DNA from 3 places in the Paenibacillus gansuensis genome. Region 1 is predicted to be linked to each of the others. Evidence: a T-box and tRNA genes for the amino acid it is inferred to sense, from the RefSeq annotation. Region 1 holds a T-box; the other regions hold tRNA genes.

What was found. A T-box is a leader RNA that pairs with one kind of tRNA and senses whether it is charged. The one in region 1 lies ahead of argS (arginine--tRNA ligase), so its partner is inferred to be a tRNA-Arg.
Region 2: it encodes a tRNA-Arg, which carries the amino acid that the T-box ahead of argS (arginine--tRNA ligase) is inferred to sense. The anticodon was not compared.
Region 3: it encodes a tRNA-Arg, which carries the amino acid that the T-box ahead of argS (arginine--tRNA ligase) is inferred to sense. The anticodon was not compared.

The regions. Positions count from the first base shown of each region.
Region 1 covers NZ_JBHUME010000008.1:132,792-136,043, reverse strand. The annotation lists gene ACFSUF_RS12740 (MFS transporter) at 16-1,206, opposite strand; T-box leader at 1,286-1,516, shown strand; gene argS (arginine--tRNA ligase) at 1,581-3,252, shown strand, end outside.
Region 2 covers NZ_JBHUME010000008.1:620,299-623,550, reverse strand. The annotation lists rRNA gene rrf (5S ribosomal RNA) at 1-69, shown strand, start outside; tRNA gene ACFSUF_RS15240 (tRNA-Ala) at 103-178, shown strand; tRNA gene ACFSUF_RS15235 (tRNA-Asn) at 185-260, shown strand; tRNA gene ACFSUF_RS15230 (tRNA-Ser) at 267-356, shown strand; tRNA gene ACFSUF_RS15225 (tRNA-Glu) at 379-453, shown strand; tRNA gene ACFSUF_RS15220 (tRNA-Val) at 460-535, shown strand; tRNA gene ACFSUF_RS15215 (tRNA-Met) at 542-615, shown strand; tRNA gene ACFSUF_RS15210 (tRNA-Asp) at 633-709, shown strand; tRNA gene ACFSUF_RS15205 (tRNA-Tyr) at 732-817, shown strand; tRNA gene ACFSUF_RS15200 (tRNA-Gln) at 827-901, shown strand; tRNA gene ACFSUF_RS15195 (tRNA-Lys) at 918-993, shown strand; tRNA gene ACFSUF_RS15190 (tRNA-Leu) at 1,032-1,115, shown strand; tRNA gene ACFSUF_RS15185 (tRNA-Gly) at 1,121-1,195, shown strand; tRNA gene ACFSUF_RS15180 (tRNA-Arg) at 1,204-1,280, shown strand; tRNA gene ACFSUF_RS15175 (tRNA-Pro) at 1,296-1,372, shown strand; tRNA gene ACFSUF_RS15170 (tRNA-Gly) at 1,380-1,450, shown strand; tRNA gene ACFSUF_RS15165 (tRNA-Arg) at 1,458-1,531, shown strand; gene lipA (lipoyl synthase) at 2,334-3,252, shown strand, end outside.
Region 3 covers NZ_JBHUME010000016.1:24,177-27,428, forward strand. The annotation lists gene ACFSUF_RS22380 (winged helix-turn-helix transcriptional regulator) at 1-10, shown strand, start outside; gene ACFSUF_RS22385 (GNAT family N-acetyltransferase) at 93-1,262, opposite strand; tRNA gene ACFSUF_RS22390 (tRNA-Leu) at 1,650-1,729, opposite strand; tRNA gene ACFSUF_RS22395 (tRNA-Arg) at 1,742-1,818, opposite strand; tRNA gene ACFSUF_RS22400 (tRNA-Leu) at 1,841-1,929, opposite strand; tRNA gene ACFSUF_RS22405 (tRNA-Cys) at 1,937-2,010, opposite strand; tRNA gene ACFSUF_RS22410 (tRNA-Gly) at 2,018-2,092, opposite strand; tRNA gene ACFSUF_RS22415 (tRNA-Gln) at 2,098-2,172, opposite strand; tRNA gene ACFSUF_RS22420 (tRNA-His) at 2,204-2,279, opposite strand; tRNA gene ACFSUF_RS22425 (tRNA-Trp) at 2,296-2,369, opposite strand; tRNA gene ACFSUF_RS22430 (tRNA-Tyr) at 2,377-2,462, opposite strand; tRNA gene ACFSUF_RS22435 (tRNA-Thr) at 2,473-2,548, opposite strand; tRNA gene ACFSUF_RS22440 (tRNA-Phe) at 2,566-2,641, opposite strand; tRNA gene ACFSUF_RS22445 (tRNA-Asp) at 2,659-2,735, opposite strand; tRNA gene ACFSUF_RS22450 (tRNA-Met) at 2,753-2,826, opposite strand; tRNA gene ACFSUF_RS22455 (tRNA-Val) at 2,833-2,908, opposite strand; tRNA gene ACFSUF_RS22460 (tRNA-Glu) at 2,998-3,072, opposite strand; tRNA gene ACFSUF_RS22465 (tRNA-Ser) at 3,084-3,173, opposite strand; tRNA gene ACFSUF_RS22470 (tRNA-Asn) at 3,180-3,252, opposite strand, start outside.

The sequences.
Region 1 (3,252 bases):
GATCTTACCCAATAATCAGAAGGAAGCCTTACCTGCCTTGGGGAGCTGTTCCGGAGCAGCGCCGCTCCGTCTCCATAGGAAGCCGAGAAGTACTGCTGCCGTTGCTGCTATGGCGGCAAAATAGAAGCCTCCCGCCAAGGAAAAGCTTTCATTGATCCAGCCGGCAATGAACGGGCCGCCGAACATCCCGAGCGCATATACGGCTTGATAGAACCCCATAGCGGTAGCCCGCTGTTCCTGATCGACTGTTCGGATAGCCAATGCCATTAACAAAGGCAGATGCAGCCCTTGGGCAAAGCCATTCAAAGCCTGCGTCAACATCAGGGTACCGAGCGTACGCGTGAATGGGATGGCAAGAGTGCAGATGCTGCTTAAGGCAAATCCGATAAGGAGTACTCTCCATACCCCGAAGCGGGGCGCCAGCCATCTTCCCGTATACAGGGAAGCAAGGGCATGGGGGACCATGAACGCGAATGAAACGAGACTGAGATCGTTTTTGGAAGCACCCAATCCAAGAGCATAAGAAGGCGTAAAGCCGAACATCGTAACAAAAAGGACAATGTGCGCAAGAATGGAAAGCACGGAAGCTTTCAGCAGCGCCGGCTCCTTCATGACTAGTGTCAGATCGCGTGCCCGAATCGGTTCCCGGTATACTCCTTCACGGGGCTCGTAAATGCCAAAGGCGGCTGCCAGACCGATCAGGCCAATGACAGCTCCTGTCCAGAAGGCTGCGTTCCAACCGTAGGAACCGGCCAGCCATCCGCTTGCGACCATGCCGGCGCATTGGCCTGCTACCGTTAAGAAGGAGATCGTTCCCATCGCGTGTGTGGTCTGCTCTTTGGCGAAGTAGCCCGCATACAGTACAGTGAAGGCAACCCAGGACGATGCGGCCACACCGGACATGGCCCTGCCGGCGAGTGCCCAGCCGGGATCAGCGCCCGCCGCAAACAGGATACAACTGAGTGTAACTGTAATCATTCCAAGAAGAATATAGGGCTTCCTCACGCGCATCCGGTCGGATAAGATCCCTAACGGCAGCCGAATCAGAATCTGCATAAAGCCGTAGCTTCCAAGCACAATACCAACGTAAAAGTAGGATATGTGCATAGATTCCAGGTAAGGCGAAAGAATCGGCACATAAATATAAAGGGAAATCCAATACATCAGCGTCACGAAAATAAAGAGCAGATGATGTTTTCGGGCCATAGTCAGGTCTCCTCAATAAGGTATAGATATGGTTGTTATTGGAAAAATGATGTGATATGATGTACCCTAACCTTATCATGAATCGTTGCTGAACGGGAGAGTACTTGCGATGGATTCGGAACAGCGAGCCGGGAAGAGTGGAAGCCGGCCCGAGCCGCGCAGGGAACCGCACCCGGGAGATGGCCGTCTGAACTTAGTAGGACGGTCCGGCCGACACCGTTATCGTTTAAGCGGATGAACGTTCTGCTCTTACCGGCATGATACGTTCATCACAAAGAGTGGTACCGCGGGAACAGCTCTCGTCTCTTTTTTGAGACGAGGGCTTTTTTTGTTGATGGATGGCGGTTCTGATATGAAACAGAGGAGGCATTGAAATGAAATATGTAAGCAGAGATGTCCTGGAAACCATTGCTGAAAAACTGGCCGGCCTTATCGGCTTCACGCAGGAGGAAACGGCACGGTTGCTGGAGGTGCCGCAGGATACCGGTTTCGGGGATGCGGCGCTCCCTTGTTTTTCATTGGCGAAACAGCTTAAAAAACCGCCGCAGCTAATCGCTTCGCAGATCGCCGAAGCTTGGAATGATGCCCAAATCAAAGCGGACACAGCGGGAGGGTATGTTAATTTCAGACTGAACAGGCAAGCTTTTACCGCCCAATGGGTCCATAGAGTGAACGAGGAGGGCTTCGGGTCTTCCCAGTCCGGCCAAGGCCGCAGAGTCATTATTGATATGTCCTCGCCCAACATCGCCAAACCGTTTGGCATCGGCCATCTCCGGTCCACGATGATCGGGAACGCGCTGTACAGGTTGTATACTGCTGCGGGGTATGATGCGGTCCGGGTAAACCATCTGGGAGACTGGGGGACGCAGTTTGGCAAACAAATTACAGCCTATCAACGGTGGGGAGATCCGAAACGCCTTACAAGCTATACGATTCAGGATTGTCTCGATCTTTATGTCAAATTTCACGAAGAAGCGGACCATGACCCCACTCTTGAAGCGGAAGCGAGGGATTGGTTCCGGCGCCTGGAGCAAGGAGATGAAGAAGCTGTGCAGTTGTGGCGTTTCTTTGTTGACCTTAGTCTCGAGGAATTTAAGAGGATGTACAAAGTGCTCGGGGTAGAGTTTGACGAATACCTGGGAGAAAGCTTCTATAATGACAAAATAGGTGCCGTCATCCAGAATCTTAAAGACAAACAGCTGCTGGAGGAAAGCGACGGGGCGATGGTAGTCAGGCTTAGGGAGAATATCCCGCCATGCCTTATTTTGAAATCGGACGGAACGACAATCTACCCTGCCCGGGATCTGGCCACGGCCATCTACCGCCGCGAGACGATGAAAGGAGATTTGCTGCTTTATGTAGTGGGCTCTGAGCAATCTCTTCATTTTACACAAGTATTTGAAGTATTAAAGCGGATGGGACATACTTGGGCGCGGGACTGCCGCCATGTCGCGTTCGGGCTGATGAAATTCGAAGGGAAAAAGATGTCGACACGCCGCGGAAGAGTTATTTTTCTGGAAGATGTACTTAAAGAAGCGGTTCAGCATGCCCTTGAAATATTGGAACACAAACGCCCGGATCTAGAAAACAAGGCGGAAACGGCGGAGGCCATCGGGATCGGTGCGATCATTTTTGCCGACCTGAAAAATTACAGGTTGAACGAGATTGATTTCTCCATGCAAGACGCCCTGAACTTCGACGGGGAAACGGGACCCTATCTTCAGTATACGTATGTGCGGACCCGGAGTCTTTTGGAAAAGGAGGGACATGGAGCCGGCGCGGGAGATATGGCTGCGGACCCTGCTTATTTGGCTGGCGATCACACATGGCACTTGCTGAAGACGCTGCATTACTACCCGGACCAAATCGAACGGGCCGTAGAAACGAACGATCCTTCTCTTTTAGCCAAATATCTTATCGACACAGCCCATGCGTTCAATAGATTCTATGCAAACGAGCGGATTCTGTCCGAACTTGAGGCGGAGAAGGAAACGAAGCTTCTTTTGGTCCGGGCCACAGCTCATGTGCTTGCACATGGCATGGATT
Region 2 (3,252 bases), 490 kb from region 1:
ACCGTTAAGCCTTTCAGCGCCGATGGTACTTGGACCGCAGGGTCCTGGGAGAGTAGGACGTTGCCAAGCGACACCCACTTCCGTGAAAGTGGGATTTTTCATGGGGCCATAGTTCAGCTGGGAGAGCGCCTGCCTTGCAAGCAGGAGGTCAGCGGTTCGATCCCGCTTGGCTCCACCATCATATTCCCTGATAGCTCAGTTGGTAGAGCACTCGACTGTTAATCGAGTTGTCACAGGTTCGAGTCCTGTTCGGGGAGCCACCTCATGGAGAGGTGTCCGAGTTTGGTCGAAGGAGCACGATTGGAAATCGTGTAGGCGCCAAAAGCGTCTCGAGGGTTCGAATCCCTCTCTCTCCGTAGCTTTATCATTTTCTTTTTAGGCCCGTTGGTCAAGGGGTTAAGACACCTCCCTTTCACGGAGGTAACAGGGGTTCGAATCCCCTACGGGTCACCATCATATGGAAGCTTAGCTCAGCTGGGAGAGCATCTGCCTTACAAGCAGAGGGTCGGGGGTTCGATCCCCTCAGCTTCCACCATAATGACGCGGGGTGGAGCAGCTCGGTAGCTCGTCGGGCTCATAACCCGAAGGCCGCAGGTTCAAATCCTGCCCCCGCAATTGTTTTACCTTAGTGTGGAGCCGTGGTGTAGAGGCCTAACATGCCTGCCTGTCACGCAGGAGACCGCGGGTTCGAATCCCGTCGGCTCCGCCATTTTTTTATGATTGGTTAACTTGGAGGATTAGTGAAGTGGCTAAACACGGCAGACTGTAAATCTGCTCTCTGACGAGTTCGGTGGTTCGAATCCATCATCCTCCACCATTTCTTTAATGGGGATTAGCCAAGCGGTAAGGCAACGGACTTTGACTCCGTCATGCCAAGGTTCGAATCCTTGATCCCCAGCCATTTTCATTCTCATTGAGAGCCATTAGCTCAGTTGGTAGAGCACCTGACTTTTAATCAGGGTGTCGTAGGTTCGAGTCCTACATGGCTCACCATTTATTTTTCACGGTAAACAATATGCCTGAAACATTGTGCGCGTGTGGCGGAATTGGCAGACGCACTAGACTTAGGATCTAGCGCCTTTGGCGTGGGGGTTCAAGTCCCTCCACGCGCACCATTTATGCGGAAGTGGCTCAGCGGTAGAGCATCGCCTTGCCAAGGCGAGGGTCGCGGGTTCGATTCCCGTCTTCCGCTCCATTATATTTGTGCCCTTAGCTCAGCTGGATAGAGCGTTTGACTACGAATCAAAAGGTCAGGAGTTCGAATCTCTTAGGGCACGCCATTCTTTTTTTACAGTCGGGATGTAGCTCAGCTTGGTAGAGCACCTGGTTTGGGACCAGGGGGTCGCATGTTCAAATCGTGTCATCCCGACCATTTTTATGCGGGTGTAGTTCAATGGTAGAACTTTAGCCTTCCAAGCTAATAGCGTGGGTTCGATTCCCATCACCCGCTTTTTTATGTCCCAGTAGCTCAGTTGGATAGAGCACTCGCCTTCTAAGCGAGTTGTCGGGGGTTCGAATCCCTCCTGGGACGTGTCAGGACCGCATGCGCTGCATGCGGTTTTTGCGTTTTCAGGAGCCGGATGAGAAGCCCCGACGAGGGGGGACGGTGGAGCGCCGCGGCAGGCCCGAAGGGCGGACGCAGCGGATTCGCGAGGTTAGTTGGTGGGAATCCCCCCAACCCCGAAGCGCATCCCTCCTGGGACGTGTCAGGACCGCATGCGTTGCATGCGGTTTTTGCGTTTTCAGGAGCCGGATGAGAAGCCCCGACGAGGGGGGACGGTGGAGCGCCGCGGCAGGCCTGAAGGGCGGACGCAGCGGATTCGCGAGCTTAGTTGGGTGGAATCCACCCAACGTCGAAAGCGCATCCCTCCTGGGACGTGTCAGGACCGCATGCGCTGCATGCGGTTTTTGCGATTTCAGGAGCCGGATGAGAACCCACGACGAGGGGGGACGGTGGAGCGCCGCGACAGGCCCTAAGGGCGGATGCAGTGGATTCGCAAGGTTAGTTGGGTGGAATCCACCCAACGCCGAAGCGCATCCCACCCTGACAGTCCAACGGAGTTGGGGGATATCTTCTTAAGGATGTACGGGCAAGTAGAGCTGATTCATGCTATATTAAAATAGATGTACAAAATATCACCCATGTGTAATTTATTCCCAGGTGGTGGTTTTTTACGATATTCTTCATCTATAGACGGATTTTCAGAGAGCACGGCATTTTTGTATGAAATCATCCGCTCCTTATCGACACATCCATGGAGTTGCAGCTAAGTCAGGCCTTATTACTGCTGCGTGGAATGATTGACGTTTCATGTTATAATACTAGTTAGTGTATGAATCATCCTGGGTTGGAAAACAGCGATAGAAAGAAGGACTTGCTCATGGCGGTTGATCATAGAGAAAAGAAGCCGGACTGGCTGAGAATTAAATTGACGCAAGGAGAGAATTATCAGGAAATCAAAGAGATGATGCGTTCCAAGACGCTACATACGGTATGCGAGGAAGCTAGATGTCCGAACATTTATGAATGCTGGGCCAACCGTACGGCTACGTTCATGATTTTGGGCGATATCTGCACAAGAGCGTGCCGTTTCTGTGCGGTGAAAACCGGTTTACCCACGGAGCTTGATCTCCAGGAGCCTGAACGCGTTGCGGAAGCTGCTGCACAGATGGGGTTGCGTCATTGTGTCATCACATCAGTAGCCAGGGATGATCTGAAGGACGGAGGAGCGTCGATTTTTGCAGCTAGTGTGAAAGCAGTCCGCGAAAAGCTGCCTCTTTGCAGCATAGAGGTGTTGATTCCTGACTTTATGGGGAACGAGGATTCCCTCAAGATTGTTATGGATGCCAAACCGGACATTTTGAACCATAATATCGAGACAGTTGCACGGATGTCCGATAGAGTACGCGCGAAGGCGAAATACAGCCGTTCTTTGGAACTGCTGTCCAGGGCGAAAGCGATGAACCCGGATATTCCGACAAAATCCAGTATTATGCTGGGCGTTGGTGAAGAATGGGACGAGATCATACAAGCAATGGATGACCTGCGTGCTGTTGACTGCAATATTATGACGATCGGCCAGTATCTGCAGCCGACGAAACAACATTTGAATGTAGTAAAGTATTACCCGCCTGAAGATTTCGCAAAGTTGAAGGAAGAAGGCATGAAGCGCGGGTTCAGCCACGTAGAATCGGGGCCGTTCGTCCGCAGTTCATATCATGCTCATGAGCAGGTACAATCCGCTCGCCAGA
Region 3 (3,252 bases), on a different contig from region 1:
ATGGTTGTGAGGAAATCCCGGTTAACTGATAAACCGTCAAACGGCATGGCCGTTTGACGGTTTTTTTGGTATCTGCAGCTAAGGTACTGCGTTTAGAAAAAGTCCATTAAGTAAGTTTCTTTAGCAGGAATCCGTTTATCAAGTCTTAGCACGTCTTCCAGCGCTCCTTGGAGCCTTCCTATACGGTGTAGTTCGGCCGGTCGCTTGTACCCCATAAATAGAGCCGTCCAGCTCTGGATATCCGCTTGAAGTGCCGGTGTTTCATTTGGTCCTGATTCCAGCAGTGTCACTTGCCCGCCGGACCCAAGCCGGAGCATACGGACGCCTTCGTTCCACGAAGCATGCTCATCTCGTACTTGAATAGAAATAAACTCCTCGTCATTTGAAGGCAGAAACGGATATGCTTGGAGAAATGTATCCATATCTACAATTCTGGCCATAAAATAGGGGGTTATTTCCTGACGGATTCTCGGATTACTCAGTTTAAAGCTTAACCCGTCACTCACAGGCGCCCGAAACTCCACCTTCTCAATCATGGAATCATGATTCGCAATAAACGTCCATAGTGCATTCTCCGCTTCGTCATTCAGTGCTGCCAGCTCACGGATATGGAATTTTCTTTCCTTGACCTCATACAGCACATAGCCCTGATCTTCCCCTTTACTATCGGAGTAAACCGCAATTTGGCCTCCTTTTCGCGCAAAAACGGCCTGTTCCCACCAATCAGCATCCCTGTGAATCGTACCGCTGAATTTGCTTGCGTATTGCTCATAAATCGGATTCAACCGGCTCGCGTCCTGCTGGATCCTTTCGATTCTCCCGGGGTACAAGGTTCGTTCCGGAAGCTTTGAGGTCTCTATGGTACAGTTCTTATATTCACAATAAGTTTCCCATCCATATTTGCGATAAAACGAGAATTCAAATGGATGAAGGAAAGAAACACTATATCCTTGATCTCTCATGTTCTGCAGCAAATGCTTCAGAAGCCCCGCAACTAACCCTCTACGGCGATACTCCGGCCAGGTAGCCACACCTGCAATGCCTCCCATGGCATAAGCCTTTCCTTGAATCCAAGCTGTAAAAGGAAGCAGCCCTGCTTTAGCCATCAATTGGCCCAGTTCAAAATAGCCCCAAATCCGTTCAGGTTTAAAAAGTTTCCTCCTGGACTCTCTTTCGTCTTCCGACACCGGATATTGAAATGCAAAGGAAGACAGGTCCATACTTTGGTCGAATTCTTCTAAGGTTAACTGTCTTAATTCCATGGCGGTTCTCCTTTCATTCTCACTGCAATGCTATATGTTGTATATAAAATGATTATGTCATAGCTGTAAAAGTGTTTGCAATTTGCAGCTGTTGCAAGTTAGCCCAATTCTTCGTTTATTCTGCACGGGCCCGCCTGTTGCTGCATAGAATGCAGAACAACTTACTCACTCATATCGGGGTTTCGGGAGGCGGTCCGGGTGGTTATGAAGCGAATTCGAGGGAGTCTGATCCTTGCTTACATGATTGGAGCCAGTTTAGGGTGGCTTGTCCATTATTTAGAGTTGAAATAAAACAACGCACCCTCGATCCAGGGTGCGTTGTTCATGTACATATAGAAAACAAAACGAAAAAACCGATTGAATCTAAGTTCAATCGGTTTCGCATGATGCCGGTGAAGGGACTCGAACCCCCACGGTTTCCCTCACGATTTTGAGTCGCGCGCGTCTGCCAATTCCGCCACACCGGCACTTCATAAAAATGGCGTGCCCTAAGAGATTCGAACTCCTGACCTTTTGATTCGTAGTCAAACGCTCTATCCAGCTGAGCTAAGGGCACAAAATGTTAAAGATAAAAAAGATGGTGCCGAAGACCAGACTTGAACTGGTACGGTGGTCACCCACCGCAGGATTTTAAGTCCTGTGCGTCTGCCGATTCCGCCACTCCGGCAAAGTAGTGGAGGCGCCACCCAGACTCGAACTGGGGGTAAAGCTTTTGCAGAGCTCTGCCTTACCACTTGGCTATGGCGCCGTAATGATGGAGCGGAAGACGGGAATCGAACCCGCGACCCTCGCCTTGGCAAGGCGATGCTCTACCGCTGAGCCACTTCCGCATAAATGGCTGGGGATCAAGGATTCGAACCTTGGAATGACGGAGTCAAAGTCCGTTGCCTTACCGCTTGGCTAATCCCCAACAACTTTGTTGGTTTCTAATTAGGATGATATGGGGCGATCGATGGGACTTGAACCCACGAATGCCGGAGCCACAGACCGGTGCGTTAACCCCTTCGCCACGACCGCCATATCAGAAGTTTATTGGCAGGGGCAGCAGGAATCGAACCCACACCAAAGGTTTTGGAGACCTTTGTTCTACCTTTAAACTATGCCCCTATAAAAATGGTGGAGGATGATGGATTCGAACCACCGAACTCGTCAGAGAGCAGATTTACAGTCTGCCGTGTTTAGCCACTTCACTAATCCTCCAAGATAAAGCTGGTGCCGTCGAGAGGACTTGAACCCCCAACCTACTGATTACAAGTCAGTTGCTCTACCAGTTGAGCTACAACGGCATATTCAATTCTTTAAATGGTGGCTCGGGACGGAATCGAACCGCCGACACGAGGATTTTCAGTCCTCTGCTCTACCGACTGAGCTACCGAGCCTTACATTTGAAGTTAAATGGCGGAGCCGACGGGATTCGAACCCGCGGTCTCCTGCGTGACAGGCAGGCATGTTGGGCCTCTACACCACGGCTCCACACTAAGGTAAAACAATTGCGGGGGCAGGATTTGAACCTGCGGCCTTCGGGTTATGAGCCCGACGAGCTACCGAGCTGCTCCACCCCGCGTCATTATGGTGGAAGCTGAGGGGATCGAACCCCCGACCCTCTGCTTGTAAGGCAGATGCTCTCCCAGCTGAGCTAAGCTTCCATATCCTGAGGACAAATAGTATCTTAACATAATCTTGACATTATGTTCAAGTCATAATTTCTTACAATTAGGTAAGATACATACTAAAATGGTGACCCGTAGGGGATTCGAACCCCTGTTACCTCCGTGAAAGGGAGGTGTCTTAACCCCTTGACCAACGGGCCTTATATAAGAACGGAGAGAGAGGGATTCGAACCCTCGAGACGCTTTTGGCGCCTACACGATTTCCAATCGTGCTCCTTCGACCAAACTCGGACACCTCTCCATAAGGTGGCTCCCCGAACAGGACTCGAACCTGTGACAACTCGATTAACAGTCGAGTGCTCTACCAACTGAGCTATCAG